Regions from separate parts of the Streptomyces sp. NBC_00236 genome, predicted to be linked through region 4. Evidence: riboswitches for the same ligand, from Rfam matches in the RefSeq annotation. Region 4 holds a riboswitch; each other region holds the start of a gene.
What was found. A riboswitch is a leader RNA that binds a small molecule or an ion and turns the genes downstream of it on or off. The one in region 4 is predicted to bind S-adenosylmethionine.

Region 1 (7,595 bases), 2.6 Mb from region 4:
GGTGACTTGACGGTCCGTTCCCTGATTTCCCTGCAAGTCACATCAACACGCACTAGACACGCGAAAGCCGCTTCAGGAGCAAGACGGACGCAACGGGCCTCGCTCCCGCCTTCGCCACCCCGTCAGCCACTTCACGGTCGGTGGACACCACCACGACGGGCCGCCCGGGCGGTTCGGCGCGCGCCAGTTGACGGATGACCTCGTCCGCCGTGACACCCGGCTTGCTGAACAGCACCCGCACCCCGCGCGGCGGCGCGAGCAGCACCGGAGCGGCCAGCTCCGCCCCGTCGAAGACACAGGTCATCTCGGCGCCCGTCTGGGCCGCGAGCACCGACAGGCCGCCCAGCAGCCGCAGCCGCTGCTTCTCCAGCGGCATCTGCGGATAGCCGGTCTTGGTGACGTTGTAGCCGTCCACGATCAGATGGGCCTGCGGCAGCGCGAGCAACTGGTCGAGCAGCGCCGGATCGGTCTCCGAAAGGGCCCTGGCGGCAATGTCCTTGGGCGACATCCGGCCGGGTTCCACCGCGTCCACACTGTCCGCGGGACGCATCGTGGAGGGTGGCAGCGCCAGTTCGCGCCGCAGCCCGCCGGCCGCTTCGAGCACCGTGTCGAGGAGCAGCCGCAGCCGCATGTCCTCGACCGAGCGCCCCTCCCTGGCAGCCCTGCGTCCCGCCTCGACGGACGCCTCCGCCTCGCTGAGCCTCGTCCGCAGGCGCCGGGTCTCGCTCTCGGCCGCGGACACCTGGGCGGCCGCCTCGGCCCGCAGGGCGTCGCTCTCGGCCTTGCCGCGGCGCAGCGCCGCCTCGCCGCGCTTGACCTCGTTGGCCGCGCTGCGCAGTTTGCGCTGGAGCGAGTCGGCCTCCTTGCGGGCGGCGTCCAGTTCGGCGCGGAGGCGTTCGGTGTCGGTCTTCGTCTGGGCGCGGGCCCGGGCGAGTTCCTCGCGCAGCCGTTCCAGTTCGAGCCGGACCTCCTCGTCGGCCCGCTCGGCACCGGCCCGCTCGGCCTCCTCGCCGGCGGCGGCGACCAGCTTGACCCAGCCGGCCGGGCGCAGCACATAGGCCGCCGCGGCCACGTCGACGGGGTCCGCGGCGGCGGGCGGCGAGCCCGCCACCAGCGCGGCGGCCAGCTCCGGCTGGGCCTCCTTCAGCCGTTCACCGATGCGCCGGCGGAAGGCAGGGTCGCCCTCCAGCGCGGCCGCCATCGCGTTTCCCGCGAACTTGGCACGCCTAGTGGGCGTGAAGCGCGCGTACTGTCGGAGCTGGGCCGGGAGTTCGGTGACCGTGAGACCGCCGAACGCGTCCGAGACCAGCGCGACGACGCGACGCCGCACGCCTTCGGGCAGCGGGCGGTCGAGCACCTCCACGGCGTCGCCGGCCGCATCGGCCGGCGTGGCGCCGCCAGCGGGCTGCTCCACCTTCCGTCACCTCATTTTTTATGTCCGCACGGCCCCGTCAGGAGTCGGCACCCGGCCTGTCGACTAGTTCGATCTGGTCCACCGCGTTGCACCAACGACAGCGCACCGACTCGATGGTCTCACTGACCACCTCGCGTTCTTCGACGCTGGACTCACCGGCCAGGTCGAGGTGAACGTACTCGACCACCTTGGAGGAACGCGTCACGTCGAACCTCGTCAGATTTCCGCAGAGCGTGCAGCGCCAGCGGGTCCCGTCGGTCGGCTGGGGAACCGTCGTCATCGTTGCGTCCTCTTTCGTCGAGCCGTGAGCTGCCGGACAAGGTTCTCGCGGTGCGCCGTCGAACTGCGGATGTCCTCTCGTAACCCTACGGCCTCGGTGCTTCCCACCGGCACGGCGAGGCGGTCTGTCCCGATCCCTCCGCTTGCGTCATGCTCTGTTCATGATCGATCGGCGGGCTGCGGCCGGCAGAATCCTGCGGGCGGCCACCTCGGGCGGGCCGCCGGTGACCTACGCCCTCATCGCCCTGTGCTGCGTGGTCTTCGTGATCAGCCCGCTGTCGGGGTTCAACCCGGTCTACGGCACCGCGGACGCACTGCTCGCCGCCCAGGCCGGCTACTTCGAACGCTGGGGCGTGATCCCGAGCGAACTGTGGGACGGCTCCGCGCACGCCGTCCTCACCCCGCTCACCGCACTGTTCGTGCACGGCAACTGGCTGCATCTGCTGGGCAACATGCTGTTCCTGTACGTATTCGGGGCGATGGCCGAGGAGCGCATGGGCCACACCGAGTTCGCGTTCTTCTACCTCGGCTGCGGGTATGTCGCCCTGCTCGCCTACGCGGCCGCGCACTCCACGTCCGACCAGACACTCGTCGGCGCGTCGGGAGCGATCTCGGCGGTCCTGGGAGCCTTCCTCTACCTCTTCCCCCGGGCCCGGGTGACCAGCCTGTTCCCGTTCCTGCTGTTCCTGCCGCTGCGCTTCCCCGCCTGGATCGTGCTGGTCTTCTGGTTCGTCCTGCAGTGGCTGGCGGCCGAGGGGGCGGGCAGCGGGCCCGGGGTGGCCTATCTCGCCCATGTGGTCGGCTTCGCCACCGGGTTCCTCTATGCCTGGGGGCGCTATCGCCGTGGGGCCAGGGCCTTGCGGCCGGATCAGGCCGGATAAGGGAGCGGGGTCCGGTGCGTGCGGCTGCAAGGCGGAGGAGGAGTCACTGCGGAGCATGGGCGAGCGACGACAACGCCGCAGATGCGCGTGCCGGGGCCCGCGAGCCCGGCATGATCCGGCCGCAAGGCCCTAGAGTGAAGTCTCCAGCCACGGCCACCGAGGGAGAAAGCCAGCCGTGATCACCGCGATCGTACTCATCAAGACCAGCGTGGACCGGATTCCCGAGATCGCCGAGGCCATCGCCGCGCTGGACAGCGTCAGCGAGGTCTTCTCGGTCACCGGTACATACGACCTGATCGCCATGGTCCGGGTGTCCAAGCACGACGACCTCGCCGATGTCATCCCCGGCCGGATCAGCAAGATCCCCGGTGTCGAGGGAACCGACACGCACGTGGCGTTCCGTACGTACTCGCAGCACGACCTGGAGGCGGCCTTCGCCATCGGTCTGGACGCGTAGCCACGTCAGCATGTGAGGCCGGGTACGGACAGTCGTCCGTACCCGGCCTCACATGCTGACGGGCCTCAGACCTGGGTGGCGGTGCCCCGGTCCGGGACGCAACGGCCGTCCTCGGTGCGGTACTTCCACTGGGCGCCCTCGCTCACGAGCTCCTTGACCGCCCGCAGGAAGCGCTCGACGTGCTCGTCCGGCGTACCGGCGCCGAAGCTGACCCGGATCGCGTTGAGGGACTTCTGGCCCGGCTCGGCCTCCGGCGCGCCGCACTCCCCGACGTCCTGCGGGTCGCTGCCGAGCAGGGTGCGTACGAGGGGGTGGGCGCAGAACAGTCCGTCGCGCACCCCGATGCCGTACTCGGCGGAGAGCGCCGCGGCGAAGTGCGAGCTGTTCCAGCCCTCCACCACGAAGGAGATGACGCCGACCCGCGGGGCGTCATCACCGAACAGCGAGAGCACCTTGACCTCGGGGACCTCGGCGAGTCCGGCACGGACCGCGGTGACGAGGCGCTGCTCCCGGGCGACCAGGCTGTCGAACCCGGCCTCGGTGAGGGCCTTGCAGGCGGAGGCGATGGAGTAGACACCGATGACGTTGGGCGAACCGGCCTCGTGACGGGCCGCGGTGGTGTGCCACTCGACGTCCACCCCGCCGTCGGAGCGCCGGGCGACCTGGCGGGAGGCGCCGCCGCCGGCCAGGTAGGGCTCGGCGGCGGTCAGCCAGTCGGAGCGGCCGGCGAGGACGCCCGAGCCGAACGGCGCGTACAGCTTGTGACCGGAGAAGGCGACCCAGTCGACGTCCAGCTCGGCGATGTCGACGGGGTGGTGCGGGGCCAGCTGGGCGGCGTCGAGCACGATCCGGGCACCGTGGGCGTGCGCGGCGGCGGCGAGCTCCTTGACCGGCCACAGCTCACCGGTGACGTTGGAGGCACCGGTGACGCACACCAGCGCGGGCCCGTAGGGGTCGCGGCCGGCGAGTGCGCGCTCCAGGGTCTCGACGGCCTGGTCCGGGGTGCGCGGGGCGTTCAGGTACGTCACCCGGGCGTCGCGCCAGGGCAGCAGCGAGGCGTGGTGCTCGGTCTCGAAGACGAACACCTGGCAGTCGGCGGGCAGGGCGGCGGCGAGCAGGTTGAGCGAGTCGGTGGTGGACCGGGTGAAGACCACCTGGTCGTCGGCGCGGCAGCCGAGGAACTCCGCGACGGTGACGCGGCTGCTCTCGAAGAGGTCCGTGGACAGCTGCGAGAGGTAGCCGGCACCGCGGTGGACGCTGCCGTAGTACGGCGCGTACGCGGCCACGTCGTCCCACACCCGCTGGAGGGCCGGAGCGCTGGCCGCGTAGTCCAGCGCGGCGTAGGTGACCTCGCCGCCGGTGACCAGCGGAACCGTTACATCCTTGCCCAGAACCGGCAGCGGGGCACAAATCGACCGATCGGTGGCAGCAGTGAGGACAGACATGACGAACTCCCGTAACAGGCAGGCGAATTCCGCGCGCCTGCGGATACGCGGCAGCACGGAGGAAGAAAGAAGGATGTGCGGAGGAGGGCCGAAAAGCCCTATCGCATTCGCTTGCTCACAAGAGGCTCCCTGAGGACCAGGACCCCACGGGTGGACATCTCACGACGTCGAGGGGTCCGCGCTTGCCGCAGACCTCGCTGCCTGCGGCCTGGTCTTCACCCGGGGCACCCCGCCACGGACGGAGGGTTGCCGGACAGCGGGCCGGGGCCGTAGTCGCTGTCACTCATGACCTGCGCAGCATCTTGCCATACGTACGCGAACGCGCAAGGCGCAGTCCATGATCTGGACTGCGCCCTGCCTCATATCCGCGCCCGGAGCCGTCTCAGGCGTTGCTGGCCACGACCCATCTCTCCAGCGCCCGCCCGGCCGCGCCCGAGTCGATGGACTCGGCGGCCTTCGCGATTCCCGCGGTGAGCTGCTCGGCGAGCGTGCCCTCGCCCGGGTCCAGCGCGACGAGCGCCGCCGCCGAGTTGAGCAGGACCGCGTCCCGTACGGGGCCCGTCTCGCCGGCGAGCAGCCGGCGGGCGACATCCGCGTTGTACGAGGCGTCGGCGCCGCGCAAGGCGTCCACGGGGACCAGGTCCAGGCCGACGTCGCGCGGGTCGAAGGCCTCCTCGCGCACCGTGCCGTTCCTGGCGATCCAGACACGGGAGGTCGCGGTGGTGGTCAGCTCGTCCAGACCGTCGTCGCCCCGGAAGACCAGGGAGGAGTTGCCGCGTTCGGCGAGGACGCCCGCGACGATGGGCGCCATGCGCAGGTCGGCGACGCCGATCGCCTGCGCGCGCACCTTGGCCGGGTTGGTGAGCGGCCCGAGGATGTTGAAGGTGGTCGGCGCGCCGAGCTCCGCCCGGGCCTTCGCCGCGTACCGCAGGGCGGGGTGGAACTTGACGGCGAAGCAGAACGTGATGCCCGCTTCCTCGGCGACCTCGACGACGCGCTGCGGCGGCAGGTCCAGGTTGACGCCGAGCTTGCCCAGGACGTCGGAGGAACCGCTGGCCGACGACGAGGCGCGGTTGCCGTGCTTGACGACCTTGGCGCCCGTACCCGCCACGACGATCGCCGACATGGTGGAGATGTTGACCGTCTTGGCCATGTCGCCGCCGGTGCCCACGATGTCGACCGTGCGGCCCGGCACATGGATGGTCGTGGCGTGCTCGTACATCGCACGGACCAGGCCGGAGACCTCCGTGACGGTCTCGCCCTTGGCCCGCAGCGCCACCGCGAAGCCGGCGATCTGCACATCGGTCGCCTCGCCGCTCATGATGCGGTCCATCGCCCAGGCGGTGTCGTCCTCGGTCAGGTCCTGGCCGCGCAGCAGGGGGGTCAGCACGCCGGGCCAGGAACGAGCCGCCACGCTGTCGCCGCCTGCCGGGGTCACAACGTTCATGGTCCGCTCCTGGGGTCCACAGCCGATAAAGGGGATGGGGCCACCCTATCGAGCCCCGTGGACAGCGAAGAGCCCCGTCCATCGAATGGACGGGGCTCCTGCTGTGGCGATCAGTTCAGGTGATCAGTGGTGGCCGTGGCCGCTGGTGATCTCCTTGTACTCCTCGGCGGTGGGCTTGGCGATCTGGTTGTTCTCGCCGTAGAAGCCCTTGCTGAGCCTGGCCCGCAGCTTCTGCACCAGGGACACCTTGCGCTTGACGCCGTTCTCGTCGACCAGCGGGCCGATCTCGACCGGCTTGTACTGCTCGTGCGCGGTGAGCGTGTGCAGCTGAGCGGGTGCCAGCGGCTCGTGGACCTCGACGAACTCACCGTGCGGCAGGCGCTTGATGAGGCCGGACTCGCGCCCGTGCAGCACCTTCTCCTTGTCGCGGCGCTGAAGGCCGAGGCAGATCCGCTTGGTGACGATGAACGCGATGACCGGTCCGGCGAAGAAGAAGATCCGGACGAACCACGAGATGGCGTTCAGCGACAGGTGGAAGTGCGTGGCCCACAGGTCGTTTCCACCACCCACGAGACCGATGAAGTACACCGTGATCCAGGCGACACCGAAGGCCGTCCGGGTCGGCGTGTTGCGCGGGCGGTCCAGGATGTGGTGCTCGCGCTTGTCGCCGGTGACCCAGGACTCGATGAACGGGTAGACCGCGATGGCCCCCAGGATCACACCGAAGAGCGTCAGCGGGATGAGTACACCCAGGACCAGGGTGTGGCCCCAGAGGTTGATCTCCCAGCCAGGCATCACTCGGATCAGACCCTCGGCGAAGCCCATGTACCAGTCGGGCTGGGCGCCGGTGGACACCTGGTCCGGGCGGTACGGGCCGATGGCCCAGATCGGGTTGATCGAGGCGATGCCCGCGATGACGGCGATGACACCGAAGACCAGGAAGAAGAAGCCTCCGGCCTTCGCCATGTACACCGGCAGCAGCGGCATGCCCACGACGTTCTTGTTGGTCCGGCCGGGACCCGCGAACTGCGTGTGCTTGTGGTAGAAGACCAGGATCAGGTGGCCCACCAGCAGCCCGAGCATGATGCCCGGCAGCAGCAGGATGTGGATCGAGTAGAACCGTGCGACGAAGTCGCCGCCGGGGAACTCCCCGCCGAACAGGAACATCGAGATGTAGGTGCCGACGATCGGCATCGACAGGATCGCGCCCTGCGTGAAGCGGACACCCGTACCCGAGAGCAGGTCGTCCGGGAGCGAGTAACCGGTGAAACCGGTGAACATGCCCAGGACGAACAGCAGGAAGCCGAACAGCCAGTTGATCTCACGGGGCTTGCGGAACGCACCCGTGAAGAACACGCGCATCATGTGCACGAACATGCCGGCCAGGAAGATCAGCGCGGCCCAGTGGTGGATCTGCCGGACGAGCAGACCACCGCGGACGTCGAAGCTGATGTCCAGGGTCGAGGCGTAGGCCTCGGACATCCGGATGCCCTGCATGGGCTCGTACGGGCCGTGGTACACGACCTCGTTCATGCTCGGGTGGAAGAACAGCGTCAGGTACACACCCGTGAGGATGATGATGATGAAGCTGTAGAGGCAGATCTCACCGAGCATGAAGGACCAGTGGTCCGGGAAGATCTTGCGCATGTTGGCCTTGGCCAGGGAGTAGATC
Region 2 (7,595 bases), 3.3 Mb from region 4:
AGGACGAGACGGAGCAGGGCAGCCTGCACGGCGGGCGGGGCGGTCGACAGTTCATCGAGGAACAACAGCCCACGGCCGGCCCGCACCAGGCGCACCGCCCAGTCCGGCGGCGCCATCGGGACGCCTTGTTCCGCGGGATCGTCGCCGACGATGGGCAGCCCCGAGAAGTCGGAGGGCTCGTGCACGCTGGCGATCACCGTGGTCAGCGGGAGATCCAGCGACTCGGCGAGCTGGGTGAGGGCGGCGCTCTTGCCGATCCCCGGCTCGCCCCACAGGAGGACGGGCAGGTCGGCGGCGACGGCCAGGGTGAGGGCCTCCAACTGCGTGTCGGGGCGTGGTTCGGTGGTGGTGTCGCTCAGGAGGGCCATCAGTTCCCCCGCGACGCCCAGTTGGGACGCGGGGTCGTGGTGGGTGCCGGTGGGCGCGGGCAGGGTGTGTGTGGGCATGGGTGATCACCTGAGGGGTCTCGGTACGGAGGGAACGCGAACGGAGGCGTGGGGCGCGGGGCCCGGATCAGCGGACGGTGGCGAGGCGCGGACGCCGGTACGGGTGGCGGTCCCGGGAGCGCCGGTGCTCCGGGAGGGGGTGGCGAGGACCGGCCCCGGCGAGGTCCGCCCGGAACAGTCCGTAGTCGATGCGCCGCCGCGCCGCGGTTTCCAGCTCGTCCCGGAGCGGGCCGCTGCGCAGGACGGCTCCGGGACCCAGCAGCCCTTCGACGACGGCCAGTGCGCCTTCGATGTCGCCGTGGTCCAGACGTTCCCGGACACCGGTGAGGCAGTCGGGGCGGCGGTGGGCCTCGTCGATGGCCTGGAGGCAGGGCATCGGTGTTCCGGTCAGGGCGGCCAGGAGTTCCTCACGGCGGAGTTCGGCCGGGTCGTGGTCGAGCGGCGCCAGCACCCCGTCGACGAGCCCGATCCGGTGCCGCGCTCCTCGGCACTCCACGAGGCGCGGCTGCCCGGCCCCGCCGGGGGCAGGTGCGGGCCCCATCGGCGCATACTCCGGAATCAGTGCCCCGGCGACGAGGGGGTGCAGCCGGTCGGCCCCGATCGCCCCGCTGCGGATCAGTTCCAGGTCGGGCAGCGCCCAGACGGCCGCGTCGGGCAGGACCGGAAGCACGCATCCGGCGGTGTCCGGGGACGCCTCCGCGATCCGCAGTGCGGGCTGCCCGGCTCCGTCACCGTGCTCGTTCCGTTCGAGGAGCAGCCGGTGCCGGCTGCCGAACCGCACGACGAACGGGCCGGTGGACCGGGCCTCGGCGCGCAGCAGCAGCGCAGCCTCGGCCGCCCACCGCCCGGTGGCGCAGCGCCGGCCCGGCGGGATCAGGGCCCGTACGCCCGCCTCCACGCCCGCACCGTCAACGGCATCGGCATCGGCAGGCGGGCGGTCGGCCCCGGACCGGATGCGCAGCTCGCCCGTCCTGCGGGCGTCCCACAGATGGCGGTGCAGGTCGAGGCGGAAGCGCCGGCTGGGGCGGGGATGCGGATGGCGGCGGGCGCCCGCGTCGGAGCGGGAGCCGTCCCACAGCGCGAGGCTGATCCGCTGGCCGGCATCGGCCCGGGCCGGTGGGGTCCTGACCACGAGATGCAGGGAGTTCCGGTCGCCCGGCTCCCCGGTTTCGTACCGTGCCAGAGCCATCGTCAGACCCGGGCGCAGCAAGCCGTGCGGTGCGATTCTCGGCAGGTGCCAGCGCAGCAGGTCCGGCACCAGATGGCGCAGGTCGGCCCGCACCCGGGCGGCGAGTTCCCGGCCGTGTGTGTGCGCCAGGGTGCGGAGTCGGAGATCGACGTCGATGCCCGCGGCGGCGCATGCCCCGGCCCAGTCGCCGGCGCGGCGGCGGGCGGTCGCGGTCTCGATCATGGAGGGCGGCACGGCGAACTCGCGTACGCGCAGCCAGAAGGTGAAGAAGGGATCCCTGTTCGCGTTCTCAGTGAGCATCAGCACTCACCTTGCGCGGACGGGTCCCCCAATCCGAGAGCAGTGTGTGTTGTCATCGGGAGGCAGAGTAGCGGCCCGCTCGGACGCCCGCCAGGCAATTTCGCGCGGCTCCTTCCGCATCCGGCGCTCGCTCCAGGCAGACGAGGACGTACACCCCGAGCAGCGGTCGCACCGCCCCGAGTCCTGGAGCGAGAGCCGGCTCCGGTTCGGGTGCGCGCTCCCCACGCGCCTCGTCGTCGGACACTCGCACGGGGGGCGCGCATCTCCTCCTCCAGCTCGTTCCTCAGCCGGTCGACGGGACGGCTGCCGGCACCGGCACTGTCGCTCCTGCCGGAGCGGGCCCCGCGAGTACCGGGGCCCAGGCGAACGGCGGGTCGGGGATGTCGCGTCGGAGTACCGGGGCGACGTCGGACTGGAAGAGTGCGAGCGAGTCCCGGTGCTGGGCATCGGTGAGGCCGCCGGCGTCCGCGTGCAGATGCAGGACGGTGTGTCCGAACTGCTCGTGGTAGCGGTGCACCTTCTCGATGATCTGCTGGGGGCTGCCGATCAGCGCCGAGCTGCGCTCGACGAAGTCCTCCAGGGTCGGGAACACCGGCTCGACGCCCAGCTGCTTCTGGAACGCGAGATAGCCCTCGAACACCGGCCGGTAGGCGGCGACGGCCTCCTGCGAGGTCCGGGCCGTGTGGAAACCGGCCGTCCCCGCGCCGACCACCGCCCGGGCAGGGTCATGGCCGTAGTGCTCCCACCGCTCGCGGTAGTGGCGGATCAGTTCGGCATAGGGCTGGATCTCGTGGGTGACGTTCGCCGAGAACAGCGGGTCCCCGTAGCGTGCGGCAAGATCGACCGAGTCCCGGCTCGTGGCGCTGCCGTGCCACACCCGGACGGGCTGCTGGAACGGTCTGGGCCACACCTCCGCCCCGGCCAGCCCGGGGCGGAAGCGCGGAGAGGCGGTGACCTTGTCCTCGCGCCACAGTCTGCGGAACAGTTCGTAGCTCTCGGCGTTGCGGTCCCACTGGTCCTCGGGGGTGACGTGGAACAGCTCGCGCTGCGCCGTCCCGTTGCCCTTGCCGATGATGAGGTCGAGGCGCCCCCCGGACAGATGGTCGAGCGTGGCGTAGTCCTCGTACGCGCGCACCGGGTCGAGCAGGCTCAGGGTGGTGACGGCGGTGAACAGCCGGATGCGGGAGGTGAGCGCGGCGATGTGACTGAGCACGACGGGCGGCGAGGAGGAGATGAACGGGCGTTCGTGCCGTTCGCCGACACCGAAACCGTCGAAGCCGAGCTCCTCGGCCAGCAGGGCGTTGCCGATCACCTCCCGGAAGCGTTCGCCGGTCGTCTTCCGGACACCGGTCACCGGGTCCGGGGCATGGACGATGAGAGTGACGGCCAGGAACTTCATGACGCCACCCGCTCGGCCGCCGCCGCGTCGGGACGGGCCAGGCCGAGGTGGTCGCGCAGCGTCGTGCCCTCGTACTCCGTGCGGAACACACCGCGCTCCTGAAGGAGCGGTACGACGGTGTCGGCGAAGACGTCCAGCCCGCCGGGTGTGATGTGCGGGACGAGGATGAAGCCGTCGGCGGCGTCGGCCTGGACGAAGTCGTCGATGGTCGACGCGACCGTGGCCGCCGAGCCGACGAAGGCCTGACGGTTGCCGGTCTCGATGACGAGGTCACGGATCGACCAGTTCTTCGCGGCCGCGAGCTCCCGCCACTCCCGGGCGGTGGCCAGCGGGTCACGGTACATGCGTACCTGGGCGCGGCCGCGGGCGATGGTGTGTTCACCGAGGTCCGGGTCGATGTCGGGAAGCGGCCCTTCGGGGTCGTACGCGGACAGGTCGCGGTTCCAGACGAACTCAAGGTGCTTGATCGCGGTGGCGCCGCTGACCTGCTGCCGACGTACCTCGCGGGCCAGTTCCTGTGCCTCGGCGTCCGTGTCACCGAGGACGAAGGTCGCGGCGGGCAGGATCAGCAGCTGGTCGTGGGTGCGGCCGTGGCGGGCGAGCCGGCCCTTGACGTCCGTGTAGAACGCCTGCCCCTCCTTGAGGGTGCTGTAGCGGCTGAAGATCGCGTCGGCGCCCTCCGCCGCGAACTCGCGTCCTTCGTCGGAGTCACCGGCCTGGAAGATCACCGGTCGGCCCTGCGGGCTGCGCGGGACGTTGAACTGCCCCTCGATGTCGAAGTGCTGCCCCTTGTGCACGAAGGATCCGGCCCGCGCGTCCCGGAGGAAGGTGCCCGTCCCCCGGTCGGCGACGATCTCGTCGCCGTGCCATGAGTCGAACAGTTCGTTGGCCGTGGCGAGGAACTCCCTGGCCCGGGAGTAGCGCTCCTCCTGCGGCAGGAATCCGCCGCGGCGGAAGTTCTCGCCCGTGAAGGCGTCCCACGAGGTGACGACGTTCCATGCCGCGCGCCCGCCGGAGAGGTGATCGAGGCTGGCGAACTGGCGGGCCACCTCATAGGGCTCGTTGAACGTGGAGTTGATCGTGCCGGTGAGGCCGAGGCGCTCGGTGACGGCGGCGAGAGCCGACAGTACGGTGAAGGTGTCGGGGCGCCCCACGACGTCCAAGTCGTAGATCTGTCCGCCCTGTTCACGGAGACGGAGCCCTTCGGCGAGGAACAGGAAGTCGAACTTGGCGCGTTCGGCTGTGCGCGCGAAGTGCGCGAACGAGCTGAACTCGACGTGGCTGCCGGCCGCGGGGTCGCTCCACACGGTGGTGTTGTTGACTCCGGGGAAGTGGGCGGCGAGATGGATCTGTTTGAGCGGCTTGCCGTTACTGGTGCCGGCGCCGTTGCTGGTGCTCATGTCGGTGTTCCCTCCGGCTCAGACGGTGGCGTAGCGGTTGGCGGGGCGGGCGAGGCCGAGCAGCCCGCGCAGGGTGTCGGCCTCGTAGGCGGTCCGGAAGGTGCCCCGGCGCTGCAGTTCGGGTACCAGTTCGCGAGTGATCGCCGGAAGGTCGTGTCCGGTCGCCGCGGGGCGCAGCCGGAATCCGGTGAGCCCGGCCCGCTGCCACTCCAGGAGCAGGTCGGCCAATTGCGCGGGTGTGCCGGTGAACACCTTCGCGTCGCTGGTGTACGGGTGCCCCGCGAGGCCGTCGAGACGGTCCCGGCGGGCCGCTGCGGCCGCGGGGTCGTCGTCGAGGAAGACGACGAGGTCCCCGAAGATGTGGAGGGGCTCCGCCGCCCGCCCGGCTGCGGCCTGTTCGGTGCGGATCTCGTCGACGACGCTGCGGGCCCGGCCGGTGTCGTGCGGGGTGATGTAGCCGATGTCCGTGGAGCGGGCCACCAGTTGGAAGGGCACGCTCTGATGCGCGAGGGCGCTGACGACCGGCTGCCCCTGCGGGGGCCGGGGCGTGATCGAGGGGCCCTTGACGCTGAAGTGCCGTCCCTCGAAGTCGATGTAGTGCAGTTGCTCGCGGTCGATGAAGCGGCCCGTGGCGACGTCGCGGATCTCCGCGCCGTCCTCCCAGCTGTCCCACAGGCGGCGCACCGCCTCGACGTAGTCGGCGGCCTCCTCGAAGAGTTCGGCGGTCAGCGCGCGTACGGAAGGCGTGTCCAGGTCCTCGACGCGGAACGGCGGGAATGTCCGGCGGCCGAAGTGGGCCGCTTCGTGCTGCCGGGCCGACACCTGGACGCGCAGACCGGCCCGGCCGGTGCTCACGTAGTCGAGCGTGGCTATCGCCTTGGAGATGTGGAACGGCTCCGTGTGCGTGGCGACCACGGTGGGGACGAGTCCGATGTGCCGGGTCAGCGGGGCCACGCGAGCGGCGATGAGTACCGCGTCGAGGCGCCCGCGCTCCTGGTCGGTGCGGTCGTCGGGCCCCGTGAACCGCGAGGACTGGAGCCCGAGCGCGTCCTCGATCGTCACGAAGTCGAGCAGGCCGCGTTCGGCCTCCTGGACGGTGTCGGTCCAGTAGGCGGCGGTGAGCAGTTCCCTGGGCCGGGCCTCCGGCTCGCGCCACGCGGCCGGGTGCCAGCCCGCGCCGTTGAGCGCGACGGCGAGGTGCAGGGAGGAGGACAGGGGAGGGTGCGGGGATGACGATGCGGACACGACAGGGTGCCTTCCTGATCGACCGTGGTTGATCGCCGGGCCTCGTCGGGAGGTTCGGCGTCGCGGGTACGGATCAGGAACAACAGAGCGCGCCGGCCACGCGCTGGAGGTCGATGTGGGGCCGGGAGTAGAGGTGGACGCGGCGCCGTGGCGCGAGCACCCTGACGAGCGGGCAGGTCACCGCTGGCATGACCGTCGCCTCCGCTCTGCCGGCTCGGCGGGCCCGGAGGCCTCGCGCTTGCGGAACCCGGACGGGCCCCGCCTGGTCGTCACCTGGAGCACCCCACCGCGCGGGAGGGTTGCCGGTCAGCAGGCCAGGGCCTGACGCTGACACTCATGACCTGTCTCCGGAACGCTACGCGCGCGGGCGGCGCCACGCAATGCCCTGCAGATCATGGCCGTACGCACCTTGCCGTGAGCCACAACACCACGGCGGCACCGGGCATTCCGCGTGCGGCGTGATTCGCTCACATCCTCTGACGCCTGCGACGGATCAGTCCGTCAGGCCGGCGGCGAGGGTCGCCCCCAGCTCCCAGCACGCCTCGGTGTCGGCCTTGGCGGGTTCTCCCGTGACCGTCACGGCGTCGGTCGCGCGGCGCCATCCGAGACCGGTCGTGATCGACTCGATGGCCCGGACAGCGCCGGTGACGTCGTTGCCGCCGTGCACGTAGTACCCGAAGGGGCGGCCACGCGTCGCGTCCAGGCAGGGATAGTAGATCTGGTCGAAGAAGTGCTTGAGGGCGCCGGACATATAGCCGAGGTTCGCCGGGGTGCCGAGCAGAATGCCGTCGGCTGCGAGTACGTCGGAGGCCGTCGCGGCAAGCGCTGCCCGGCGCTCGACCCTGACGCCCTCGATCCCGTCGGTCGTCGCACCGGAGACGACGGCTTCGAACAGTGCCTGGCAGTTCGGCGAGGGCGTGTGATGCACGATCAGGAGAGTGGCCACACCTCCGCACCCTGCCGTGATCCCCGCGCGGCCGCAAGCCGGGTCCGGCTCGCGCACCGCGGCACCGGCGGACTGTGACGTCCGGTACGGGTCCCGCCGGATCGGGCGGCCGGGGCGATGAGCGAACCGTTTGTCCTGCGTCCGTGATGTCGTCGACCATGGGCCTGTTCACCGATGACTGGTTCGACGGAGAGGCACGGCATGACATCCGGCAAGGACGCCCGGCAGGGTTTCGTCATCCTCGCGGACGACCTCACCAGTGCCGGGGACGGAGCCGCGCCCTTCCGCCGGAGCGGCCACGGGGCACGGATCCTCATGTCCACCCCGGCGGCGGAACTCCCGCCCCGCACGGGCGTGACCGCGGTCGATCTCGGGACCCGGCTGCTGGACGAGGACGCCGCCGCCGCACGCACGGGCCGGGCCGCCCGCCGGTTCGCCGGGTCCGTGCTCCTCTTCAAGACGGTGGATTCGACCCTGCGCGGCCATGTCGCGGCGGAGCTGCGGGCCGCATGGGCGGGATCGCGGCGGCGGGCCGTCATCCTCGCTCCCGCCTTTCCCGCGGAGGGCCGGGTGACGGTCGAGGCTGTCCAGTACGTGCGGGGCGTACCGGTCCACGAGAGCGAGTTCGCCCGCGACCCCGTTCATCCGGTGCGGTGTGCGGACCTGATGA
Region 3 (7,595 bases), 2.8 Mb from region 4:
GCCCCACCATCGGCAGCAGCGGCCAGTCGTCGGGGATGTGGGGCCACTGGTTCCACAGGCCGACATCGCGCGGGAACAGCTCGCCGTCACTGGTGACTTGATGGAGTTCGCGGTACCCGATGACCAGCCAGGCCGGGAACCCGCCCGGCAGCTCCACGGGGACGACGGGTCCGTGGTCACGCCGCATGGTGCGGTACGCGGCCTGCGGCTCGGTCTGGAAACCGGGCCCGCCGAGCGGCACGGCTCCGCTGTGCGCCGGACAGCCGGGGGGCGGAGGCGGAGAGGTCGGCGCGGGCTCTGTGGAAGAAGGGCGCGTCATGAGTCCTGACTCCTGTGGCGACAGCTGCACGCGTCATGATCATGCGATCAACGCATGTTCACTATAAGGATTTTGTGTGACCTCGGAACAGTCAACGGCGATCAATCCCGTGCCCTGAACGGAACAACAGGACGACCATGCAGGTAATCGCCGCGGGTGGCGCAGGTGGTCTCGCCGACCAGCAGGTCCGCGGCGGCCTCACGTCGACAGCCAGGACACCGGACTCAGGAACGTGGCACTTCCCGTGACTGGGTGGCCACGGCCACCAGCGCACTGCGGTTGCCGGAGCGCCGGCCTTCGCCGGATCAGGCCGGATTGTCAGGTCGCGGCCGATTCCCGCCCGCCGGCCGGCACATCATCGCTGCGAGGGCCAGGAAGACCGAGAGGTTCTCGACCATCTCCACGGGGAGCCCGGCCCACGGCTCTCCGTCGCCGTGCCGATGGATCTCCAGCCGGCCTTGTTCGACCGTGACCCGCTCGACCTCGCGCCAGCCGAGCCGGTGTTCGAGGTATCCCACACCGGCGGGATCGAGGTGGGCCCCGAGGAAGTCGACCCGTTCGCCCGCGTTCAGCCGGTCCCTGTCCAGCGGCAGCCGTACGCGCGTGAAGGTCTTGTCCAGTTCGTCGATGAACCGTGCGACCCCCTTGTACGCGTCGGTCACCGTGATCTCGGCACCCTCACGGGGACGCACCCGGAGTTCGTGCGTGGTCACGCTGGTGATCCCGTTCGTCACTTTGGTACTGCTCCGCCGAATGCCGTCGATCTCGTCCCACGCGTAGGCCTCCGGCACGTGCCCGGCCACCTCCCGGACGATGCCGTGCCGGTAGTGACCTACCCACACCTGCGGCTGCCGTCTCGTGAGCGCGAGGAAGAGGAAATACACGGCTGCGGCGACTATGGCGGTCCCCAGGACGAGCAGCGGCAGCCCGTAGTACCAGGCGCCGTCGCTCCGTTGGCCCTCCCGTGCGGCAGAAATCCCGAGCCGGAGCACCGGCAGTCCGACCAGTGTCGGCAGCAGCACCACGATCCACGGGAAGCGCTTGGGATCGGTCCACACCAGCCCCTGGTGCGCCCCGAGTTCGAAGTCCCGCGCGACTCTGCGCATGGCGGGTGGAACAGGATGGGAACCACGATCCGACACAAGCCCCCCAAGGCCAGACAGCGGAGGGCCATTATCGGGGAGGGAAGCCCGTTCGGGAAGGGCGCCCCGGCCCTGCGCATCGGCCAGGCGGAGCGGTCCCGAGCTCTCGTCGACGTCACCGCTTGGACCAGGAGCGGTCGCCGTCTGCGGCCCGGAGGGACGCAACCACTGCTGCGGCCTCGACCTGCGACGGCCTCGTCAGTCGGCCCGTATGCCGGTCCCGACGCACGTCAGGGCCGCGCAGCACTGCTGCTGAGCGGCCCTGTCACTTGTGCTCCCCGCACCATCCGCTGCCGGTCGACGCCCGGTGTTCGTGCGAGCCGGCCGGAGCGGGGGCGGGTGGGGCAGGCGGTGCTGACGGGTGGCCCGGGGCGCCGCCAGGTGTGTGCAGTACCCGGCGGGGACGTGCCACCTCAGCTCGCGGTCGCCTGATTCTCCGCTTCGGCAGCGTGGCGGTATTGGGCGTTGATGCGCTGAGCTTCTTCGAGCTGGTCTTCCAGGATGACGATGCGGCAGGCGGCCTCGATGGGGGTGCCCTGGTCGACGAGTTCCCGGGCGCGGGCTGCGATGCGCAGCTGGTACCGGGAGTAGCGGCGGTGGCCACCCTCGGAGCGCAGCGGGGTGATGAGGCGGGCTTCGCCGATGGCGCGGAGGAAGCCCTGGGTAGTGCCGAGCATGTCGGCTGCCCGGCCCATGGTGTAGGCGGGGTAGTCGTCGTCATCGAGACGGCCGAACGAGTCGTCTGCTGTCATTTGCACCTCTCTGCGGAACGCGTGGAGGGGCCCGAGTGCCATGTGGCACCCGGGCCCCGAAGGAACTGCTACACCATCTGCCGGCCTTGATACTGTGCCGGCCTTCTGTTTCCGCCGACCCGACCTGGAACGCGTCGGGGTTGCGGGGATCGCGGTTGCTTGACCGGAGACCACCTCACTATCGATGTCCTGCGGTACCCGGGCTCAAGGCTTCCGCCCGGGCGATCCTGATGGCGCCTGGTCCTCCGTTTCTTCCCTCTGGGATCAGTCACTTACCTGTTACTGGTACTGCTGGTGATGCGAACTGCTTCGTGGCCTGCGACAGCGCCACTCTTCGGCAGCCAGCCCCGTTGCCCGTCCTGCGTCTGCTCTGGCTTGGAACCCCACTGCCGAACCTCCCGGCACGCGCGCCCGCAGCCGACGCCTTCACCGAGGTGCTGCTCACTGACTTCACTGCTGGGTACTGCGCTTGCCGAACTACTACTGCGTGAACTGCGGTCCTGCTCACGGCAGCCCCTGATCACTGCGGGCCGCCCGGTGCGGTCGTCAGTCCCGTCGCCGTCCTGCAACAGCCTGGCTTCGAAACTCCACCACCGCACCGTCGTGCGAACTGCGGATACTGCTGCCCGGCAGTTCGTCTCTGCCGGGCCCTGCTGTCTCTCTGGGCTACGAGAGAAACCATAGCCACACCACAACCCAATGTCTACTCCCGCCAACATAGATTTCCGTGTGTCAGGTCGAGCGGTAGTCGGCCTTGGTCACCGACCGGGTACGCGGCGGTCACGCGTCGGCCGACTCACCCGCGCTGACCAGGTACGTCATGCCGGATCGATGCCGCCGACACCGGAGCCGCCGGCCGGCGCGGCAGGGACAGCCGACACGGCGACCCGCCCGATCGCCTCGGTGGGGGCTATGCCACGGAGGCGTGGCCCCCGGCAAGGTCGCCCTCGTCCCCCGCCTCGACCTCACAGAGCCGGCCGCCCTCGTACCCGACGTTGACCAGCCCGGCCGCGCCCCGCGCTCCGGCTCCCCCGGACACCGCGCCCTCGCCATTGCCGTACTCGAGCTTCAGCGCATGCCAGCGCGCCAGCCAGTACACGCGCCCGCGGTGACCGGCGAGGGTGTCCCGCAGTGCGGCGGGGGCATGGGTCCACACCGGAGGGAGGTCACCCGCGTAGTCGAAGGCGGCCCGCAGTTCGATCCATCCGTCGTCGCGGACATCACCGGAGGTGAGCAGGACCTCGACGGCCTGCCCCGGCTCCTGGCGGCACTTCTTCGCGTGGATCCAGTGCACGCGGTGACCCGCGGCATAACGCGAGCAGTCGTCGCTCCGCACGGAGTCGTTCTGGGTGAGGTGACGCAGCATGGTGAGGTTCGCCTTCCGGGCCGAGGACCCGGAGCGCCTGCACCGTGGTCCGCTGTTCCCCGTGCCCTTCGCGCGGGGCAGGTCGTCACCCGGAGCACCCGCAGCGGAGCGGGGTGCCGTCCAGCAAGCCGGGGCTGTGCACTGGAACTCATGACCCGTGCAGGACTCTAACGCACGCAAACCAGCCGTCCCGACGGGTGGTCAGGAGCGAGCGGACGCCCGCGGACGCCCACCGCCCGCCCCCAACCTCCTCCCCAGACAGGGCCACTCACCCGGTGACGAGGCCCGGGTCGCTCGTACCGGCCTGACCGGTCTCGACATGTCCGGCGAAGCGCCGCAGGAAGGTGGCGTCCACGTCGGAGACGACGGTGACGTCGTACCAGTTCCCGCTTCCCCGCAGGTCGAGCACATGCTTGACGGTGGCGCCCGCACGGACCTCGAAGGTCTGCACGCCGCCCCCGTACCCGGCCGCGCTGCGTACGGTCAGCCGGACCGTGGCGGAGCCGCCGTGGACGAACGTGAGCTCAAGCCCTCCACCGGACGCGACATGACGAGCCGTCACCTCCGGTCCCGCCACCTTGCCCCCGGCCCGGAAGGTGCGCAGGAAGCCGTTGGGGCCATGGACGGTGAGGTCGGTCACTCCCTTGGAGTAGGCCGTGTTCCAGCTGTCCGCGAGGGACTTGCCCGCCTCGGTGGTGTACGTCCACGGCCCGTCGGTGCGGTTGGCGGAGGTCACCAGGAACTGCGCCCCGGCCGCGGCGCCACCGCTGAAGGTGAGGCGGTACTTGCCGGTGGCCGGATCGGCCGCACCGTCGACGAAGGGCGCGTAGCGCAGCGGCCGGGTGGGCCGGGCGCCCTTCTCCTGCTTGGGCAGGCTGCCTGCGGCGGGCGGCGCGGGAGTGTAGTCGGGATGCCGGAGGCGGTCCGGAGGCTCGTAGGCGTCGGTCGACGGCAACGACACGTCCGAGACGTCCGCACGACCGAAGTCGAAGGCGGAGGTGAGATCGCCGCAGACCGCGCGTCGCCAGGGCGAGATATTGGGCTCGTGCACACCGAAGCGCTGTTCCATGAACCGGATGACGGAGGTGTGGTCGAAGACCTCGGAGCACGCGAACCCTCCGGTGCTCCAGGGGGAGACGACGAGCATGGGCACCCGCTGACCGAGCCCGTACGGCCCGGCGGCGTACCGGATGTCACCGGGGAAGTAGTCGGCGGCGGTGTCCACGGTGGACAGCCCCTGCGCGGGACCCGAGGGCACGAAGGGCGGCACCACGTGGTCGAAGAAGCCGTCGTTCTCGTCATAGGTGATGAAGAGGGCGGTCCGGCCCCAGACCTCGGGGTCGGCGGTCAGTGCGTCCAGTACCTGGGAGATGTACCAGGCACCGTAGTTGGCGGGCCAGTTGGGATGCTCGCTGTACGCCTCGGGCGAGACGATCCACGAGACCTTCGGCAGCGCGCCGGCCCGGACGTCGGCCTTGAGGTCGTCGAGGAGCCCGCCGCCGTTCTTGATGTCGGTACCGGTGCGGGCCTTGTCGTGGAGCGGATCCCCGGGCTCGGCGTTGCGGTAACTGTTGAAGTACAGCAGCGAGTTGTCGCCGTACGTACCCCGGTAGGCATCGTTGATCCACCCCCAGGACCCGGCGGCGTCCAGCCCGTCGCCGATGTCCTGGTAGACCTTCCACGACACCCCGGCCCGCTCCAGCCGCTCCGGGTAGGTGGTCCACCCGTAACCCGCCTCGTCGTTGCCGAGCACGGGACCGCCTCCGGAACCGTCGTTCCCCGTGTACCCGCTCCACAGGTAGTAGCGGTTGGGGTCGGTACTCCCGATGAACGAGCAGTGGTACGCGTCGCAGACGGTGAACGCATCGGCCAGGGCGTAGTGGAACGGTATGTCCTCACGTGTGAGGTGCGCCATCGTCGTCGCGGTCTTGGCCGGCACCCACTGGTCGTACGCGCCCTTGTTGAACGCCCGGTGCCCGCCTGCCCAGTCATGGTTCAGGTCGCGGAGGAACTGCAACCCGAGCTCGTCGGCGGGCGGCCGGAACGGCAGCACCTCCTTGCCGAGGAGGTCCTTCTGATGCCAGACCGGCTTTCCACTGGGGAGCGTGACCGGTCGCGGATCACCGAAGCCGCGAACGCCGTTCATGGTGCCGAAGTAGTGGTCGAAGGAACGGTTCTCCTGCATCAGGACGACAATGTGCTCGACGTCCTGCAGGCTGCCCGTACGCCCCTTCGCGGGCAGGGAGGCGGCGCGGGCGATGCTGCTCGACAACGCGGTGTAGGCGGCTGTCCCTCCGGCGAGTTGCAGGAGGCGGCGACGGTTCAGTTCTGCCATGGGTGGGGGCCTCTGTGGGGTGAGGGGATATGGGGCGAAGGCGACTGGAGTGTTCCAGAACCGACGGTGCCGGCGGAAGGCCCGTGCGGTGTGCACGGGGTGTCGATCGACCGAACTCCCGGCGGCGGAGCCGACTGCGCACACCGCTCGCGCGCCACACCCAACGCGCGATCACCCCGGCCACCCCACACCGGCCGGCGTCCTACGCCTTCACTCCCACGCCTCCGAACGCGTCCACATCGGCCGCCACCGTCGCGCTGTCGGCATCGGGATACCACTCGCTGAGCCGTACGAAGCCGGGCTCGATCATGCTCAGGCCGTCGAAGAGGGTCTCGATCTCCCTGGGCTCACGGACGTAGTACGGGACGGCACCGCTCTCGATGTACGCCTTCTCCGCGGCGATCATGCCCTCGCTGGTCCGCGTGCCGTCGTACACGACGAGGAGACTCCCGGACGGCAGCCCGTCCATGAGCGCGCGCACCACGTCACGTGCCTGGGCGAAGTCACCGGCATGGCCGAGTATGCCGAGCAGCATGAGCGCGACGGGCCGCTCGAAGTCGAGGGTCTTCGCCGCCTCGGCCAGGATGACGTCGGGCCGGTAGAGGTCGGCGTCGATGTAGTCGGTGACCCCCTCCGGCGTGCTGGTGAGCAGGGCCCGCGCATGCGTCAGCACCAGCGGGTCGTTGTCGACGTACACGATGCGCGCGTCCGGGGCGATCGCCTGCGCGACCTGGTGGGTGTTGTCAGCAGTGGGCAGGCCGGTCCCGATGTCGAGGAACTGCCTGATGCCCCGTTCCTGGACCAGGTGACTCACCGACCTGCGCAGGAACTGCCGTCCGGCCACGGCCACATCGACGAGGCCGGGAAAGAAGGCCTTGATCTGGTCTCCGACTTCACGGTCGACCTCGTAGTTGTCCTTGCCGCCCACGAAGTAGTTCCAGAACCGGGCCGAATGAGGGCGTGTGGTATCGATCCGCGCCGATATGCCGACTCGGGCAGGCACTTGGTTCTCGCTCACGGGTGCCTCCTGGCACAAACGGTGTTGAGGGACGCTCTCAACCTAACCCGGTGCCGTGCCCGCCTCTCGGCGCATCAGCCACGGAGACTCGGACAGAACTCCTCGGCCGTCTCACGTCACCGCACCAACTCACCCGGGTTGGGGGACTTGCCCTGCTTCACTGCGAAGTTCGCGTCCTGTGGGGAATCATGCGGATCATGGCCCAACTCGAAGCGCGCGAAGTGCCGCTGCACAAAGTCTTCTGCAGTGACTACGACTTTCGGATCCCCGACTACCAGCGCCCATACGCATGGCAGCCCGAACAGGCCCAGCAGCTCCTGGCCGACCTGGAGGAAGCCCTCCTGCGGGGCGACGGGGAGCCCTACTTCCTCGGCTCTCTGGTCCTCGTCAAGGACAGCGGATCCGCCGAGGCCGACGTCATCGACGGTCAGCAACGTCTGACGACGTTGACCATCCTGCTGGCCGTGCTGCGCGATCTGGCGCAGCAGCCCGATGTGGTGACCAATCTGGTAGCGATGATCTCCGAGCCCGGGAACACGGTCCTGGGTCTGAAGGCCAAACCCCGTCTCACTCTGCGTCCCCGGGACGCCGACTTCTTCCAGCAGCACATTCAGACCGCCGGTTCCATCAGCACACTCCTGGTGCTGAACCCGCACAATCTCA
Region 4 (7,595 bases):
GTCGTCGGGCAGCAGCCGGAAGTAGTCGACGGGCGCCCACGGGGTGTGCGAGAAGTGGCCGATCCGCAGGTCGGGCCGGAGCTCGCGGAGCATCCCGGGCACCAGCGCCAGGTGGTAGTCCTGCACGAGGACCGCCGCGCCCTCGCCCGCCTCCTCGGCGAGCGCTTCGGCGAAGGCCCGGTTGTACGTCTCGAAGGAGGCCCACTGCCGCCGGAACTCGGCGTCGAAGACGGGCTCGACGGGGGTCTGGTAGAGCAGGTGGTGGACGAACCAGAGCACCGAGTTGGCGATGCCGTTGTACGCGTCGGCGTGCACTCCCGCGTCGATGTCGAGCATCCGGACACCCGGTTCGCCGACCCCGCGCCGCACCGCCTCCCGGTCACCGTCCCCGAGGGCGGCGCAGACCCACATCTTGTCGTCCACGGCGCTCAGGCCGGAGACGAGACCGCCCCCGCCGCGCTTGGCGTCGAGGGTGCCGTCCTCGCGCAGCGCGTACGAGACCGGGCCGCGGTTGGACGCGACGAGTACCTGGGCAGCGGGCTGAGGGGCGTGCTCGGAGACCATGGGCGAAATCTAGCCCGATCATGAACCGCCCAAACGTGCGAAAGCAGGCCACGTCACGCCGCGCGGCGTGAAACGTGCCCCTCGATTCACGCCGCGCGGCGTGAGACGTACTCCTCGATCTCGCGCATCGGCGGCCGTTCCTCGGTGTCCACCGGGTAGGTGTGCGGCACGAACCCGTGCTCGCCGCGCTCGAACTGGGTCAGCGACGGGCGGACCAGATGCCCCCGGGACAGCCGGAGTTGAGCGGTCCGGTAGATGGCGGCCGCCATCCGGCCGAGCGCCTGGCCGTCCTGGTGGCGGTGCTTCCTGACGCCGACGTCGACCTGGGCGAGGGCGTCCAGGCCGACCGTGTGCAGGGCGTCGACGAGCAGGCCCAGCTCCACTCCGTAACCGACCGGAAACGGCAGCCGCTCCAGCAGCGAGCGGCGCACGGCGTACTCGCCGCCCAGCGGCTGGACGAACCCGGCCAGCTGGGGCCAGTGCAGATTGAGCAGCGGGCGTGCCACCATTTCGGTGACCCGGCCGCCCTGACCGGTGGTGTCGCCGAACGGGCGGTCGTACATGGCCTTGACGAACTGCACCGAGGGTTCGGTCAGCAGCGGGCCGACGATGCCGGAGACGAAGTCCGCCGAGAAGTCCTTCAGGTCCGCGTCGATGAAGCAGACGATGTCGCCGCCGGTCACCAGGAGTGACCGCCACAGCACCTCGCCCTTGCCGGGGACGGCCGGAACGCGGGGCAGGATCGCGTCGCGGTGGACGACGCGGGCGCCGGCCCGGCGGGCGACCGCGGTGGTGGCGTCCGTCGAACCGGAATCGATCACCACGAGCTCGTCGACCAGCCGGACCTTCTCCATGAGCTCGCGCCGGATCGTCGTGACGATGTCCCCGACCGTCTCCGCCTCGTTCAGCGCCGGCAGCACCACGCTCACCGTCGGGCGGCCGTGCGCCTCGTTCCTGGCGTCGAGCAGACGGTCCAGCGGACGGTCGGCGGCTGACCAGGAACGCCTGGTCAGCCAGCGTTCGACCTCTTCCAGCACGGTCGATACTCCCTGTATGTGATCCATCTCGCGGTACGGACGACTATCTCAACAGTCCAGTGCTTCGGTTACAGTCTTGAACAACGCAGATGGCCGTCGCATGCCGGGGTCCGTCCGCCGATAAACGCCTGGATCCATGGTCCAGTGCCACAGCGCTCATCCAGAGGGACAGAGGGAACGGCCCGTTGAAGTCCCGGCAACCCTCCCGCCGACCGCGAGGTCAGGTGGGGAAGGTGCCAATTCCGTCTCGTGACGAAATGCGTCGCGAGGAAGATGAGGAGAAAGGGCCTCGCCATCATGGCTATCGAGACTGTTGCAGCACCCACCGAAACTTCCGTGGACCTCGGTCCCGCCGCGGCGCTTTCCTGCCGCGAATGCGGAGAGCGATTCGCACTCGGCCCCCTTTTCGCCTGCGCGTCCTGTTTCGGGCCGCTCGAAGTGGCGTACGACCTGCCGAGCGGCTCTCCCGACGAGCTGAAGAAGCGCATCGAGGCCGGGCCCAACAACATCTGGCGCTACGCGCCGCTGCTGCCGGTCCCCTCCGATGTCGCCGACAAGCCCAACATCAACCCGGGCTTCACCAAGCTGGTCAAGGCCGACAACCTCGCCCGTGAACTGGGCGTCACCGGCGGTCTGTACGTCAAGGACGACTCCGGCAACCCGACGCACTCCTTCAAGGACCGCGTCGTCGCGATCGCCGTCGAGGCCGCCCGCGCCTTCGGATTCACCACCCTGTCCTGCTCCTCCACCGGCAACCTCGCGGGGGCCGTCGGCGCCGCCGCCGCCCGGGCCGGCCTGCGCTCCTGCGTGTTCATCCCGCACGACCTGGAGCAGGGCAAGGTCGTCATGGCCGCGGTGTACGGCGGTGAGCTGGTCGGCATCGAGGGCAACTACGACGACGTCAACCGCTTCTGCTCCGAGCTCATCGGCGACCCGCTCGGCGAGGGCTGGGGCTTCGTCAACGTCAACCTGCGCCCGTACTACGGCGAAGGCTCCAAGACGCTGGCCTACGAGATCTGCGAGCAGCTCGGCTGGCAGCTGCCCGACCAGATCGTCATCCCGATCGCGTCCGGCTCGCAGCTCACGAAGATCGACAAGGGTCTCCAGGAGCTGATCAAGCTCGGCCTGGTCGAGGACAAGCCGTACAAGATCTTCGGAGCCCAGGCCGAGGGCTGCTCCCCGGTCTCCGCCGCCTTCAAGGCCGGGCACGACGTCGTACGGCCGCAGAAGCCGAACACGATCGCCAAGTCCCTGGCGATCGGCAACCCGGCCGACGGCCCGTACGTCCTGGACATCGCCCGCCGCACCGGTGGCGCCGTCGAGGACGTCAACGACGAGCAGGTCGTCGACGCGATCAAGCTGCTGGCCCGCACCGAGGGCATCTTCGCCGAGACGGCGGGCGGGGTGACGGTCGGCGTGACGAAGAAGCTGATCGACGCCGGTCTGCTGGACCCGTCGCTCACCACCGTCGTCCTGAACACCGGTGACGGCCTCAAGACGCTGGACGCGGTGGCCGCCACCTCGCAGGTGAGCGCCACGATCCGCCCGAGCCTGGACGCCTTCCGCGCCGCGGGCCTCGCCGCGACCAGCTGAGAAGCTTCCGACCACCCGAGACTTCAGGAAGGGCACCCACCATGAGCGTCAAGGTCCGTATCCCCACCATCCTCCGCACCTACACGGGCGGTCAGGCCGAGGTCCCGGCAGAGGGCGAGACCCTCTCCCAGGTCATCGAGTCCCTGGAGAAGGACCACCCGGGCATCGCCGCCCGCGTCCTGGACGACCAGGGCAAGCTGCGCCGCTTCGTGAACGTGTACGTCAACGACGACGACGTGCGCTTCGAGGGCGGCCTGGACGCGGTCACCCCGGACGGCGCCGGCATCTCCATCATCCCGGCCGTCGCCGGCGGCTGCTGAGCCACGGCCCGGGCCCTTCGAGGCCGCCGGGCCGACTTCACAGCGTGACCACGATTGCCCCCTCCGCAAGAGAAGCGGAGGGGGCAATTCTGCATGGTTGAGCGGGGTACAGTGAGGGAAGTCCCCTCCGCTGCCCGTGCCCCCCGCATATGAGAATGCGCCTGGCCACGACAAGATGCAGCCAAAGTACGTGAGCCCCTTGCGCCATAAGTCGCCTTTGCCTGGCCTGACTTGCCCTGGAATCTCATGAATCCCTCACATTCGGGCGATCGGTGCTGCCCAGAATTCTCGTCCGATTGACCTGTTGCAGAGGGCAGTTGGGCAGATACATTCGGCCGCGGTCGACGCGTTCCGGCGCACACACCCTCTCCTGTCGGAGGGTGAGTTCTGACCCGGGCCCGCGAAGTGCGGTCCCGTGCAAGGGCCAGTAATAGGGGAGTTAGGCATGGCTCAGGGCACCGTCAAGTGGTTCAACGCGGAGAAGGGGTACGGCTTCATCGCGGTCGACGGTGGTGCGGATGTTTTCGTCCACTACAGCGCGATCCAGATGGACGGGTACCGCACCCTCGAAGAGGGTCAGCGAGTTGAATTCGAGATCTCGCAGGGCCAGAAGGGGCCCCAGGCGGACATGGTCAAGCTCGCCGTCGGCTGAGCCCGCCGGTCGCGGAACAGTCGGCCGACGACACTACTCACGCACGGAGGGCCCGTACCCGGGAGGTACGGGCCCTCCGCGCGTCCCGGGCCCGCTGCCACGGAATCTTCTGCGCGCGCCCCGGCCCGCCGCGGCGAGGAGCGCCTGCGCACGTCCCGGGCCCGCTTCCGTCGTGCCCCCTGGCTGTCCGCACTCCGAGGGGGACGCTCGCGCCCACCCGTCGCCCGGCCGTCACCCTCAGGGAGTCTCAGGCGCTTGCACTCTCGGGGGTCGAGTGCTAATTATTGGCTTAGCACTCTCTGGGTGAGAGTGACAGAAACTTGGACCGGGCCGGTGAGGCCCGCAGGCCTCCGGGGCAAGGAACCGGCGGCACGCAGGCCGTCCGTCGCGGGCGCCACTCGGTCCGGAGAAATCCACCCCTGTCCGGGAGGACCACTTCATATGGCCAAGATCATCGCCTTCGACGAGGAGGCCCGGCGCGGTCTTGAGCGCGGCATGAACCAGCTCGCCGACGCCGTCAAGGTCACCCTCGGCCCCAAGGGCCGCAACGTCGTCCTTGAGAAGAAGTGGGGCGCCCCCACGATCACCAACGATGGTGTTTCCATCGCCAAGGAGATCGAGCTGGAGGACCCGTACGAGAAGATCGGTGCGGAGCTGGTCAAGGAGGTCGCCAAGAAGACGGACGACGTCGCCGGCGACGGTACGACCACCGCCACCGTTCTCGCTCAGGCACTCGTCCGCGAGGGCCTTCGCAACGTGGCCGCGGGTGCGAACCCGATGGCTCTCAAGCGGGGCATCGAGAAGGCCGTCGAGGCCGTCTCCGCCGCCCTCCTGGAGCAGGCCAAGGACGTGGAGACCAAGGAGCAGATCGCTTCGACGGCCTCCATCTCCGCCGCCGACACCCAGATCGGCGAGCTCATCGCCGAGGCCATGGACAAGGTCGGCAAGGAAGGCGTCATCACCGTCGAGGAGTCCCAGACCTTCGGTCTGGAGCTCGAGCTCACGGAGGGTATGCGCTTCGACAAGGGCTACATCTCGGCGTACTTCGCCACGGACATGGAGCGCATGGAGTCGTCCCTGGACGACCCGTACATCCTGATCGTGAACTCGAAGATCAGCAACGTGAAGGACCTCCTTCCGCTGCTCGAGAAGGTCATGCAGTCGGGCAAGCCGCTGCTGATCATCGCCGAGGACGTCGAGGGCGAGGCCCTGTCGACCCTGGTCGTCAACAAGATCCGTGGCACCTTCAAGTCCGTCGCCGTCAAGGCTCCGGGCTTCGGTGACCGCCGCAAGGCCATGCTCGGCGACATCGCCATCCTCACCGGTGGCACCGTCATCTCCGAGGAGGTCGGCCTCAAGCTGGAGAACGCCGGTCTCGACCTGCTCGGCCGCGCCCGCAAGGTCGTCATCACCAAGGACGAGACGACGATCGTCGACGGCGCCGGTGACAGCGACCAGGTTCAGGGTCGCGTCAACCAGATCCGTGCCGAGATCGAGAACTCCGACTCGGACTACGACCGCGAGAAGCTCCAGGAGCGCCTCGCGAAGCTGGCCGGCGGCGTGGCCGTCATCAAGGCCGGTGCCGCGACCGAGGTCGAGCTCAAGGAGCGCAAGCACCGCATCGAGGACGCGGTGCGCAACGCCAAGGCCGCCGTCGAGGAGGGCATCGTCGCCGGTGGTGGCGTGGCTCTGCTCCAGGCCTCGGCCGTCTTCGAGAAGCTCGAGCTCACGGGCGACGAGGCGACCGGCGCCAACGCCGTCAAGCTGGCGCTGGAGGCTCCGCTCAAGCAGATCGCCGTCAACGGTGGTCTCGAGGGTGGCGTCGTCGTCGAGAAGGTGCGCAACCTGCCGATCGGTCACGGCCTCAACGCCGCGACCGGCGAGTACGTCGACATGATCGCCGAGGGCATTCTCGACCCGGCGAAGGTCACGCGCTCCGCCCTGCAGAACGCCGCGTCCATCGCCGCGCTCTTCCTCACCACCGAGGCCGTCATCGCCGACAAGCCGGAGAAGGCCGCTGCCGGCGGCGCTCCGGGCGGCATGCCCGGCGGTGACATGGACTTCTGATCCTGACGGATCGGTAGCTCCTGCACAGCTGTACACGACATCGGCCCCCGGGGATTCGTCCCCGGGGGCCGATGTCATGTCTGTCGCCGCCCGGCCGGGACGGTTCAGCGGCCCGTGGTTCCGTCGAGGAGTTCGCGCAGGATGTCGGCGTGGCCGGCGTGGCGTCCCGTTTCCTCGATCATGTGCGTGAGCGCCCACCGCAGGGACGGTCCTTTCGGCCGGGACGCCGGGCGGGCGACGGTGACGGTCAGGTCGGAGGCGGCACGGACGACCGTGTTCGCCCGGGCGGCCGCGTCGCGGTAGGCGGCCAGGACGTCGTCGACCGTGTCGCCGGGAGCCGCGGCGAAGGTGGCCTGCCAGTCGGTGACCTGCTCGCCGAGGAACAGCGAACGCTCCACGTGTGCAAGGTGGTTGACCAGACCCAGCAGGTTGGTGCCCGACGGGACACCGGGCGTGCGGACCTGCGGCTCCGGCACGCCCTCGATCTTGGCCGCCATGCAGGCGCGCAGGTAGTCGAGGGAGCCGAGCAGTACGTCCTTCTCCGAGGGGCCTGTGCTCGGCGGCGGCAGGTCACGGCGGCGGGTGGGACTCATGGAAGTGCCCTTCTGCGGGAAGGTCTGAGCAGGTGGGTAGGTGGGTGAGACAGGTCGTCGCGCTGCTCAGCCGGTGGTCCGGCGGATCAGCAGGACGTGGTCGATGACCTCGGCGGTTCGGCCGTCCGGCCCGGAGGCGATCCGTCGTGGCGAGGCCGCCCTTTCGACCGACCAGTGGTCCGGGTCCAGGGCGAGGCCGGCGGCGATCTCGTGCGGTGTGGGGTGCGTGGCGTCGTGGTCCTGGTTCCACGACCACGGGGCGATCGATCCGTGGTCGACGATCAGCAGCCGTCCGCCCGGTTCCAGCGCCCGCGCCGCCGCCCGCAGCACCTGTGTGCGCGGCAGGTCGAACGGCGACTGGAGGTACAGGGCGATCACCAGGTCGAAGCGGCCTTCGGGAAAGCCGACGGCCAGGTCGTGCCGCTCGGCACGGACGAGGTCACCGAGCCCGCGTTCCCGGGCCGCGTCGGCGACCCGTGCCGTGGCTGTGCCGGAGACGTCGACGGCGGTCACGCGCCAGCCCGCACCGGCCAGCCAGAGAGTGTCACCACCGGCTCCGCAGCCCAGATCGAGCGCGGTAGCCGGGGCGAGCGGGGAGGCGATCTCCACCAGCAGGGGATTCACCCGGCGCCCGGCGGGCACCTCACGGGAGCTGTAGTGCGCCTCCCAGAAGCGGCCCGCATCGGAGTGGCCTTCGGAAATGGTCTTCTCGGTCATGGACGGTGCTCCTCGACGGACGGTGCTCCTCATCGGAGGCGGTGGGACGAGA

Region 1: another riboswitch for S-adenosylmethionine. It lies ahead of OG446_RS08835 (aminotransferase class V-fold PLP-dependent enzyme); the one in region 4 lies ahead of thrC (threonine synthase).
Region 2: another riboswitch for S-adenosylmethionine. It lies ahead of OG446_RS35390 (putative leader peptide); the one in region 4 lies ahead of thrC (threonine synthase).
Region 3: another riboswitch for S-adenosylmethionine. It lies ahead of OG446_RS32845 (hypothetical protein); the one in region 4 lies ahead of thrC (threonine synthase).

The regions. Positions count from the first base shown of each region.
Region 1 covers NZ_CP108100.1:1,995,490-2,003,084, forward strand. The annotation lists gene OG446_RS08815 (NYN domain-containing protein) at 53-1,414, opposite strand; gene OG446_RS08820 (hypothetical protein) at 1,452-1,694, opposite strand; gene OG446_RS08825 (rhomboid family intramembrane serine protease) at 1,855-2,574, shown strand; gene OG446_RS08830 (Lrp/AsnC family transcriptional regulator) at 2,750-3,031, shown strand; gene OG446_RS08835 (aminotransferase class V-fold PLP-dependent enzyme) at 3,097-4,476, opposite strand; SAM riboswitch class IV at 4,650-4,767, opposite strand; gene trpD (anthranilate phosphoribosyltransferase) at 4,859-5,923, opposite strand; gene qcrB (cytochrome bc1 complex cytochrome b subunit) at 6,047-7,595, opposite strand, start outside.
Region 2 covers NZ_CP108100.1:7,936,498-7,944,092, reverse strand. The annotation lists gene OG446_RS35415 (AAA family ATPase) at 1-446, opposite strand, end outside; gene OG446_RS35410 (hypothetical protein) at 514-1,935, opposite strand; gene OG446_RS35405 (LLM class flavin-dependent oxidoreductase) at 2,219-3,334, opposite strand; gene OG446_RS35400 (NtaA/DmoA family FMN-dependent monooxygenase) at 3,331-4,734, opposite strand; gene OG446_RS35395 (LLM class flavin-dependent oxidoreductase) at 4,753-5,979, opposite strand; gene OG446_RS35390 (putative leader peptide) at 6,053-6,169, opposite strand; SAM riboswitch class IV at 6,209-6,321, opposite strand; gene OG446_RS35385 (flavodoxin family protein) at 6,473-6,925, opposite strand; gene OG446_RS35380 (four-carbon acid sugar kinase family protein) at 7,127-7,595, shown strand, end outside.
Region 3 covers NZ_CP108100.1:7,374,120-7,381,714, reverse strand. The annotation lists gene OG446_RS32860 (cytochrome P450) at 1-319, opposite strand, end outside; gene OG446_RS32855 (DUF6585 family protein) at 625-1,425, opposite strand; gene OG446_RS32850 (MerR family transcriptional regulator) at 1,875-2,213, opposite strand; gene OG446_RS32845 (hypothetical protein) at 3,124-3,579, opposite strand; SAM riboswitch class IV at 3,626-3,735, opposite strand; gene OG446_RS32840 (phosphocholine-specific phospholipase C) at 3,848-5,914, opposite strand; gene OG446_RS32835 (SAM-dependent methyltransferase) at 6,117-6,932, opposite strand; gene OG446_RS32830 (DUF262 domain-containing protein) at 7,130-7,595, shown strand, end outside.
Region 4 covers NZ_CP108100.1:4,606,884-4,614,478, forward strand. The annotation lists gene OG446_RS20910 (alpha,alpha-trehalose-phosphate synthase (UDP-forming)) at 1-564, opposite strand, end outside; gene OG446_RS20915 (glucosyl-3-phosphoglycerate synthase) at 651-1,601, opposite strand; SAM riboswitch class I at 1,755-1,881, shown strand; gene thrC (threonine synthase) at 1,899-3,194, shown strand; gene OG446_RS20925 (MoaD/ThiS family protein) at 3,236-3,514, shown strand; gene OG446_RS20930 (cold-shock protein) at 3,960-4,166, shown strand; gene groL (chaperonin GroEL) at 4,608-6,233, shown strand; gene OG446_RS20940 (DinB family protein) at 6,338-6,826, opposite strand; gene OG446_RS20945 (class I SAM-dependent methyltransferase) at 6,893-7,543, opposite strand.